Regions from separate parts of the Pseudobacteroides sp. genome, predicted to be linked through region 2. Evidence: riboswitches for the same ligand, from Rfam matches in the RefSeq annotation. Region 2 holds a riboswitch; each other region holds the start of a gene.
What was found. Region 2 has a riboswitch for cyclic di-GMP ahead of VIO64_RS16850 (Ig-like domain-containing protein). Riboswitches for the same ligand answer to the same signal wherever they lie in the genome.
Positions count from the first base shown of each region.

Region 1: linked by a shared signal. The riboswitch ahead of VIO64_RS18570 (transglutaminase-like domain-containing protein) and the one ahead of VIO64_RS16850 (Ig-like domain-containing protein) in region 2 are both predicted to bind cyclic di-GMP.
Region 3: linked by a shared signal. The riboswitch ahead of VIO64_RS05175 (bifunctional diguanylate cyclase/phosphohydrolase) and the one ahead of VIO64_RS16850 (Ig-like domain-containing protein) in region 2 are both predicted to bind cyclic di-GMP.

Region 1 covers NZ_DATCTU010000113.1:430-3,642, forward strand. Annotated here, with positions in the region: gene VIO64_RS18565 (YdeI/OmpD-associated family protein) at 580-1,050, shown strand; cyclic di-GMP riboswitch class I at 1,161-1,244, shown strand; cyclic di-GMP riboswitch class I at 1,340-1,424, shown strand; gene VIO64_RS18570 (transglutaminase-like domain-containing protein) at 1,604-2,446, shown strand; gene radC (RadC family protein) at 2,528-3,196, opposite strand.
Region 2 covers NZ_DATCTU010000104.1:92,428-95,640, reverse strand. Annotated here, with positions in the region: gene fliD (flagellar filament capping protein FliD) at 1-606, shown strand, start outside; gene fliS (flagellar export chaperone FliS) at 644-1,048, shown strand; gene VIO64_RS16855 (flagellar protein FlgN) at 1,058-1,567, shown strand; cyclic di-GMP riboswitch class I at 1,719-1,792, shown strand; gene VIO64_RS16850 (Ig-like domain-containing protein) at 2,018-3,213, shown strand, end outside.
Region 3 covers NZ_DATCTU010000032.1:135,163-138,375, reverse strand. Annotated here, with positions in the region: gene VIO64_RS05185 (HAMP domain-containing sensor histidine kinase) at 1-770, opposite strand, end outside; gene VIO64_RS05180 (response regulator transcription factor) at 767-1,453, opposite strand; cyclic di-GMP riboswitch class I at 1,683-1,769, shown strand; gene VIO64_RS05175 (bifunctional diguanylate cyclase/phosphohydrolase) at 1,888-3,213, shown strand, end outside.

The DNA of each region.
Region 1 (3,213 bases), on a different contig from region 2:
AGTATAACAATGCTTTCTTAATATTAGCTCTTATTTCACTACTAATAATGTACATACACCCCTTTGTGAATAATATACTCGTTTCTATATCAAATGTGGCAAACACCATATTCAGTATATATAAGCAATATCAAAAATGTCAATTTAAAAGTAACTGCTTCTTTTTTAAATTTCATTCGCAAGCACGTAAGCAACTAAACATTTCACCTTCCTCAAACACTGCAAAAAGTATATAATGTGTTTATACAACGTATAATCTAGATTAAAAGTGTTGCTAATCTTACATTTGGCGAAGCAAATAACGAACGGTTCAACGGGATTTGCGACAGACAAGTGTAATAGATTTATCACTTTTAATCTATCTATACAGAAACAGGTGATTAAAATGCTAAAAAAGAATTATGTAAAGATCATATTTTACAGTTTTATAATAATTGCTGCATTGGTATTAGCCGTTATAAAGCTGCTCGACGCTAAGTATTCTTCTATATGGCTTTATATTTTGGTTATAATAATATTTAGCTTCCGGCTGATATCCTCAATAAAAACACCACTTTATAAGTCAAAGGATGATAATTAATGAAAAAATACGAATTTGAAGCGGAAATAATAAAGCATGAGACACTTAATTCCGGGTATATAGAATTTCCTTATGATGTGGAAAAAGAGTTCGGAGTAAAAGGCCAGGTAAAAGTTAAGGCATATTTTGACGGATATGAGTACAGAGGGTCTCTTGCAAAGATGGGACACCGATGCCATTTTATCGGATTAAATCAGAAGGTCCGAAACGCAATCGGAAAGGGTCCCGGTGACAAAGTACATGTAATTATAGTTCAGGATACAGAAGAAAGAGCAGTGGAAATCCCAATGGAACTTGATAATTTATTACACACCAACCCTAATGAAAAGGAATTTTTTCACAAGCTTTCATATTCTCATAAGCGTGAATATATCGAATGGATTCTATCCGCCAAAAAAGAGGATACCAAAGACAGAAGGCTCCTCCTATGCATTGAAATGCTTAAGGCTCAAAAGAAAACACCTAAATAATATATTTCACAATAAATATGGATAAATTAGTCGAAGCCTATTGTAACTTACGATAAAAAGTAGTAAAATATAATTGTAGGAGATTTATGTAATTAATTAAATAGTAAACATACTGATAATGACAAACCTATCGAAAGATAGGGACGTAAAGCCCAAGGGTCTAAGGTTTATTCTATGACAGCCGGGTTGCCAAAGGTGTTAGGATTGCTTTTAAAAGCATATACCAGCTCTGTTTGGCAAGTCAATCAGAGCTTTTATTATGTTCACATTTATTAATTATGTAAAACCCTTTCGACAATGGCAAACCTTTCGAAAGAAAGGGACGCAAAACTACAGGTCTAATGTTTATTGGGGAATTTCAAAGGGTTGTCTTTAATGCAGTTTTCTATTATTAAAAGTACATGTTGCTTTTAATTCATTTTCATTAGCAGTAATTCCGATCATTTACTTCATCCCGTCTTACTGTCTTAAATGGAAACACTCCTTAAGTAATCCTTGATAATTCCCAAACTAAAACTATGACGGCTGAGTAACCGAAAAAGGGGGATTTATCATGAACCGTTTTATTAAGCTTTTTTTGATTTTTACCATCACTTCTTTGTTATCCATCACGCCCTTCCAAGTATCGAATGCCGAAGAGCCACTTCTGATTACTGAAAACGGAGTATCTTTGATTAAGCTACCATCACAGGCTGATGGGAAAATTAACATCTCCGGTCAGACCTCGAAACAAAAAATCAAAGCCCTTATTATTAAAGATTCTTATCAGGAATGGTTTGATATTGACCTTGACAATGGCAAGTTCAATGAAAACATATGGTTTACTGAGGGCAAAGGCCAGTATGAAGTTAATATCATGGTTAATCTTGAGGATAGAAAATACACCTATGGCCCTAAGCTAATTGTAGAAAACGTTGCTGATGTTAACCGATTCTTGGTTCCCACCAAGGATATTGAAAGCGACTATCCTGCTATTGCCGATCTTGCCAAACGTCTTACAAGGCTCTCCAAAACCGATCGCGATAAAACTAAAAATATATATAACTGGATTACCAAGAACATAAAGTATGATTATGACAAATATCGCAGACAGCTGGCAAATGACTTTACAGATGTCTACGGAGCAGAAAATACCTTTAAAACAAAAAAAGGTGTATGCTACGACTTTTCAACCTTGTTTGCGGCCATGTCCAGGTCTATCGGTATAGAGGCAAAAGTCATACGAGGCAATTATGTATCGGGAAAACGTCAGGAATATCATGCATGGAACGAAATTTATCTTCATGATGAAGGAAAATGGATAAAGCTGGATTCCACTTTCGGATATGCACTGAATAAAAATTACTTCGATAATAAGGACTTTGATATTGATCATGTCAAAATCGATGAATTGTAGAAACCTTTCTAATCACTAATATCAATTTTAAAGCCGGCTAAACCAAAAGTATCTGACAGCCGGCTTTTTATATTGCCTTATTTATTTCATCAATCCCTTTTCAGCAAAGCTTACATATTTGTCGCCTGCAACAATAATATGATCAATAACCGTTATGGAGATTGCTTCTAGAGCAACTCTAATACGCTCAGTAATCTCAATATCCGCCCGGGATGGATTCATGCTTCCTCCAGGATGGTTATGTGCAAGAATGACGCTGTTTGCCTGATGCCTTAGTGCTGTCTCTACAATAAGCCTAGGGTATACAGGGGATTCGTTTATAGTCCCTTCCTGAATAAGTGCCGAGTAGTTTACTCTGTTTTGGCTGTTTAAACAAATAAGATAGAATGCTTCATAGGTTCTGCCCATAAATATTGAAACTGCAAACTGGCCCGCTTTTGCCGAGCTGTCCAACACAGGCTTTTCTCCCCATTTATCATTAAAATACCTTCTGGAAATGGAAGGTATCAATGCAAGAAGAAATGCGGAGCTTTCACCAATCCCTTCTGTATTATGAATATCCTTTATATCCGCTTCAAAAACACCTGAAAGTGATCCGAACTTTTTCAAGAGCCTGTGTGCAATTTCATTCGTGTCTTTTCTCGGTATGGAATAGAAAAGAAGCATTTCCAGTACCTGATGAGGTTCAAAGCTATCCAGTCCTTCTTTTAGAAATCTTTCTTTCAGCCTTTTTCTATGCCCTTCATGCATATTATCCCCCATTTAAT
Region 2 (3,213 bases):
AAAAAGTGGGAAGAAAGAGCTAAAACAGGTCTTTTGAAAAACGACAGTTATATTACAAAAGTGGTTGATAGTCTGAGAACTGCTCTATATGATAATATAAGCGGAATAACAACAAAGCTGACTGATATCGGAATTACCACAGGCACTTTTACAGATAAGGGTAAACTTATCATTGATGAAGACAAGCTAAAGCAGGCTATAGCGGCAAATCCCGATGGTGTAATGAACCTTTTCAGCAAGAAATCAGACAGTAATCCTTCTTACAGCCGCAATCTGACTGCTTCGGAAAAGAAAACCAGATATAATGAAGAGGGTATGGCACATAGAATTTATGACATCATAGAAGATAACATTTCAACGATCAGAGATTCTGAAGGCAAAAAAGGAATATTGCTGCAGGTAGCTGGGATTACAGGAGATACATCAGAGTATTCCAACACTATATATACACAGATTAGCCAGTATGATACCCAAATAGATAGACTCCAAGACAAACTGGCTGATAAGGAGAATAAGTATTATAAGCAGTATGCTGCACTCGAATCTGCCATATCCAAAATGAATAATCAAAGTAACTGGTTAATGAGTCAGATTAGTGGTAAATAATGGTTTCGTATAAACAAAAAATACCGGAGGGATTATTATGGTAATGAACAAAGCATCAGACCAGTATAAAGAGAACTCAATATTTACAGCTAGTCCGGAGGAATTGACACTTATGCTGTATAACGGACTTATCAAATTTATTATGCAGGCACAAATGGCAATAGATGAGAAAAATATTGAAAAGGCACATAATTGTATAGTTAGAGCAGAAAATATAATAGGCGAGTTTCAGGCAACTTTGGACCAAAAGTATGATATATCAAATAATCTGTATTTAATTTATGATTATATGAATAGAAGACTTGTAGACGCAAGCATAAAAAAGGACAAGGAAATATTAAATGAAGTTTTAGGCTTTGCAAAGGAACTTAGAGATACCTGGAGTCAAGCTATGAAAATGGCCAAACAGCAAATGCCCAAATCTCAACAAGTTGCAAAATAGGAGAACACTATGGATAATAACAATAGGATAACTGTAAATAAAAGCCCCAATACTTATGTTGAAAGGCTTTTGGAGATTACAGATGCTAAATATGCATGTTTGCAGGAAATGCTTGAGTTAACAGCTGAGCAGGCATCTGTTATAGACGAAGATGAAATAGAAAGACTTGAGAATATTTTAGATGAAAAACAAAGAATAATTGAAAAGGTTGACAAGCTTGATGATGAATTTGAGGTTTATTTTCATCGCCTTAAATCGGAATCCAGGATTAAAAGTCTTGAAGAGTTAAGCTCAAACGAAGTAAAAGGACTAAAGGAACTAAAAATCTCAGTATCAAATGTCATGGCAGTTTTAAAGGAATTATCGGATTTGGAGAAATCCAATAATTCAAGAGCAAAGAAGGCGTTAGAAGATATTGGCAATGGATTGAAAAATATAAATGTAGCCAAAAAAGTCAATTCCGCTTACGGAGCATTACCTATCCAAACCGAATCCTTTTTCATAGATAAAAAGAAGTAAAAGTTCCCTTAAAGCCAACATATGTTGGCTTCATTGCATTTATTGATGTATCTCACCACAGCTGCCAAGGCTGACAAAATCATTTCGTGATTTTCTTTAAAAAATGTGATATAATAATATTAGGTGGTTTTTTTTATACTCCACTGTACCCCACTGATAAAGGCAAACTTATCGAAAGGTAAGGACGCAAAGTCATGGGCCTTAAGCTAAGGGATGACTAAAAAATTACTTCCGCTTTTGAGTGGGTGTTGACGAGTTAAGTCAACACATGAGCGAAATTTATAGCGGAAGTTATTTTTGATCATGCCTAAGGGATGACTAGAATGGTATTTTAGTCACTAAATGCGATGGTTGCCAGATTACCGGGTGGAACATATCTTATTATTTAATCTAAAATTATTGTTCGTATTGCTCAGATCTGGTTTCCTTCCGATTGGAGGAGATTCTTCTATGAAATCCAAGTTCAATTTGTCGTGTTTTGTTATACTGGCAGTGATAGCAATATTTGTTGCTGTACCGGGGGTTGTTTATGCAGGTGATGACACAGCTGCTTCACCTGTGGACTTAGCGGAGAAGGTTAAATCGGCTATGCTTTTGAGAAATCCAACATACACAATACAGTATACAGGGGATGCAACAATAAAAAGCAATATCAAAAGCTTATTTAGCGATATTTTTAGCTCGGACGATTACCTTCACTACAGCACAAAAACGTATGGAGTTACCATCTATGGTATTACAGGAAATTTATCCATGAAGTTTAATTTTTCCTACTGGGAGTCAAAAGAGCAGTCGGATTTTGTTGAAAGTAAAGTTTCTGAGGTGTTAAATGAAATTATTACTCCTGAAATGAACGACTATCAAAAGGAAAGAGCAATTCATGACTGGATTGTAACTAATGTTGCCTATGATATTTCTCTTGGGCAGCATTCAGCATATGCAGCTCTCGTCTCACCTTATAAAACCGTATGTCAGGGTTACTCCCTTCTAGCATATAAAATGCTTAACGAGGTAGGAATAGAAACCAGAATAATCGAAGGAAAGGCAGGTGGGCAAAGCCATTCATGGGTTTTGGTAAACTTAGATGGAGCCTATTATCATCTTGATCCCACTTGGGATGATCCTGTACCCGACGTTAAGGGAAGAATTAAATATGATTATTATAATTTAACGGACGAAGAGATAAAATCTAACCACTCGTGGACTAAATCCTACCCAAAAGCTGAGAATTCTTTTGTAGATATCCTTAAATCAAAAATGGTAAGTGATGCTGAGAACTCTAGTGTTTATGAGACCATTATAAGCGATTTAGGTCTTCAGTTTACAGATGAGTCTTTGACCGTATCAAATTCTTTGGGATTGAACTCAAAAATACAAGAGGCTATCGTAGAAGAGAAAACATCAATAAAGGTTAGGTATACCGGATTATCTATTGCTACAGATATCAAGGAAGCATTCAAGGGCATCAGTAATGTGAAAACATACAGCTATACATATACTGATTATGTTCGTACTCCACAGGTTGGAGATGTGATTTTGGAATTAAACTTTTCATACGAACCTCAGGTAAATATAACAGAAATATCATTGAACCAGAGCTCTATTTCCATTGATGTTGGAAAATCCTCAACAAAGCTTATACCAAC
Region 3 (3,213 bases), on a different contig from region 2:
ATAATATTTGTAAGAGGAGTTCTTATTTCATGAGTTACACTATCGATAAACTTCTTCTGTTTTTGCTGTTCATCTGTAAGCCTGTCAATCATATCTTTGATATTTCTGCCCATGTCATTAAAGGAATGAGCCAGTTTTTCTATTTCATCTCCGGTTTTTACCCCGCCTATCTCATTGAAATTACCCTTTGAATATTCCTTTGTTGTAAGGGTTAGCTTTTCTAAAGGCTTAATCATCCTGTATGAGAAAAGATAACTTAAAACTAGCGACACCGAAAGAGCAAAAACAAGCAGGATAACGAGGGTTATCTGAAGGTTTCTTTTCATACTGTCCGCTTGGTAAAGTGAATACTCCAAGCTAACAGTTCCTATTACTGAACCTTTAACTATGATTGGAAAAGCCATCAGCAGCTTCCTGTTTGGGCTTTCCGAACTAATCAAGTAGACTTTTTTGCCTTCAAGTGCATTCTTCTGCATTTCATTGGCAGAAGCTTTGTCACTGCCTGAAATCTCCACACCACAGCCCGATTGCAGCCTCAGTTTTTCTTCAAGTGAATTAATGTTAAGTTCTAATGAGACATGGGGTTTTTCACTGATCTTAAGGTATTCTGTAAGATATTGCTCTGTAAATTTGCTTTGACTTAAAACGTACTGGTATGAAGTATATAGATTAAAGTTATCAATTGTCCTTATAATTATGATTCCGCTAACAAGCAATATTGCTACAATAATAAACATATTCATGGAGATAACCTTGAGTCTCAGTTTCATTTTATTGGCTCCTTATACCTATATCCTATTCCAAAAACAGTTTCAATGCAGCCGCTGTATTTTCCTAGCTTTTTCCTAAGACGCTGTATATGAATATCGACCGTCCTCGAATCTCCAAGATAATCATACCCCCACACAGTGTCAAGAAGCTGCTCTCTTGTAAAAACCCTCTGTACATTGTTGGCAAAAATGAGAAGCAGTTCAAACTCTGTTGGGGTAAGATCCAGTTCTTTACCAGCCGCAAGTGCTATTCTGGTCTGCTCGTTAAGACTTATTATCTTGTTACCTGAACTTTTTTCATTACCAATATGCTGTATGGAAACTTTCTCAAAGCGGCGTATGACAGCCTTTATTCTTGCAACAAGCTCTCTGCTATCAAAGGGCTTTATAATATAATCATCCGCCCCCATCTCGAGCCCTACAAGCTTATCTGATATATCGCTTTTAGCAGTCAGCATAATAACTGCAGTGCCTGTCCCCTGAAGGCACTTACATACATGAAACCCATCAAGCCTGGGCATCATCACATCAAGCACAACCAGATCGGGCTTGTAGCCGTCACAAATTTCAAGGGCAGAGACACCATCATGGCATACCTTTGTATCAAAACCCTCCAGCTTGAGATTTTGCTCTATAAGGTTTGCTATTAGCTCATCATCATCTACTATTAATATTTTATGCACCTTTCAATCCTCCAGCTATTTTGAATTATCAATCACACAAATTATTATATCATATAGTATAGTTGTGATTAAAAGCACACAAAAATTCAAAGGTCTTTTTGGCTTTTAAATTATTTTGTATATATGTAATTTTTTGTGGAAAATCATTAAAGGTTTATGATATAATTATTTTATTGGTTTTTAAAAAATTACAATTAATATTAAAGTTACCATTTATATATAAACTTAAACCATGATAAGGCAAACCTATTGAAAGGTAGGGACGCAAAGCCATGAATCTGTGACATTTTATTGTTATGATAGTCAGGCTGCCGGGTTTTTAACCTAAAGGGCTTGAATTTTGTTTCTTGCCTTTTTATTTTTGCCAATCAATTATTCTTATCAAAGTAAGATGTATTTACTAAAGTTCGTACTATTTATAACTGGGTGATAATATGACCGAAATAAATATTCCTGCGGATTTTCTCATGAAGCATTCCTCATGGGATTGTGGAAAACAGACTCTTTTGCGAAGGCTGTTTAAGAATAACAAGTATATAATTGTTCCAATACTATTCTATTTGGGAGTTGTATCCTACGGCTTATGGGGATTTTTTACCAGCAACCGTTCTACCTTTGCCCTTTGTAGTTCTTTAGTCTTTATGCTTTCTTCAATCATATCCAATGTACTTCATCCTAAGTCAAAACTCAGATTAATTTTCGCATGTACCTGTATAGCTTCTATCCTCATTACTATAGCAATGTTCACGGTAGATACAATTTATGTAATTGCCATAGGCTTTTTTATTCCCGTTTTTGCACAATATTTGTTTCGAGACTTTGTTTTTTCAAATCTAACTGGAATTATTATTGCTTTTATTTTTCTGACCCGCAGAATTCATGAATCCACACATGTTATTACCGTATATATATCAGGTATAATTATCGTCAGTGCACTATATTCTTTAGTGTTTTACCTTATAATAAACATAAAGAGCGAGAGGGATAAGTACCACAAAGTAAGCATGATGGATTCATTGACAGGTCTGTACAACTTAAACAGCATAATTGAAATCGGACAGGACATGCTGAATAAGCAATATAATGTATCATTAATGGTCATTGATATGGATCATTTTAAGCACATTAACGATACATATGGCCATATGACAGGAAACAAAGCTCTTGTATTCATTTCAGCCCTAATAAAAAAATGCCTTGAAGGCCTTAGCTATACAATGGGACGATTGGGGGGAGATGAATTTATAATTTTAATCAAGGACCTGGATTTGGTTAAGGAGCGTAATCTCAATGAAAAATTACGCAATACATTAAAAACCAGCATTTTTATATCTGATCCCAATGCACATCCTATTAGATTATCTTGTTCTACAGGTATAGCACACTCAAGAAATGAATCCGAAAAGAAAATCGAAATACTTCTTCATCGTGCAGACATGAGAATGTATGAAAACAAATATGGAAGATTTCAAATTGATATAGGATTGGAAGCTGGAAGTGAACTGCTTCCTGAACGCTGTCTTCAAGTAATCAATGCTATGAAAGAAAAGGACATGTACACTTTTATTCATTCCAGATTTGTTGCAAACTTTGCTAAAACTTTGGGAAATGCATTGAATCTTCCAAAGGCTTTTGTCCAGGATTTATATATCGCAGGCTGGATCCACGATCTTGGGAAACTTTTTATTTCATCGGAAATTCTCCGCAAACAGTCATCACTGACAAAGGCGGAGTATGAAATTGTTAAGAATCATGTTACT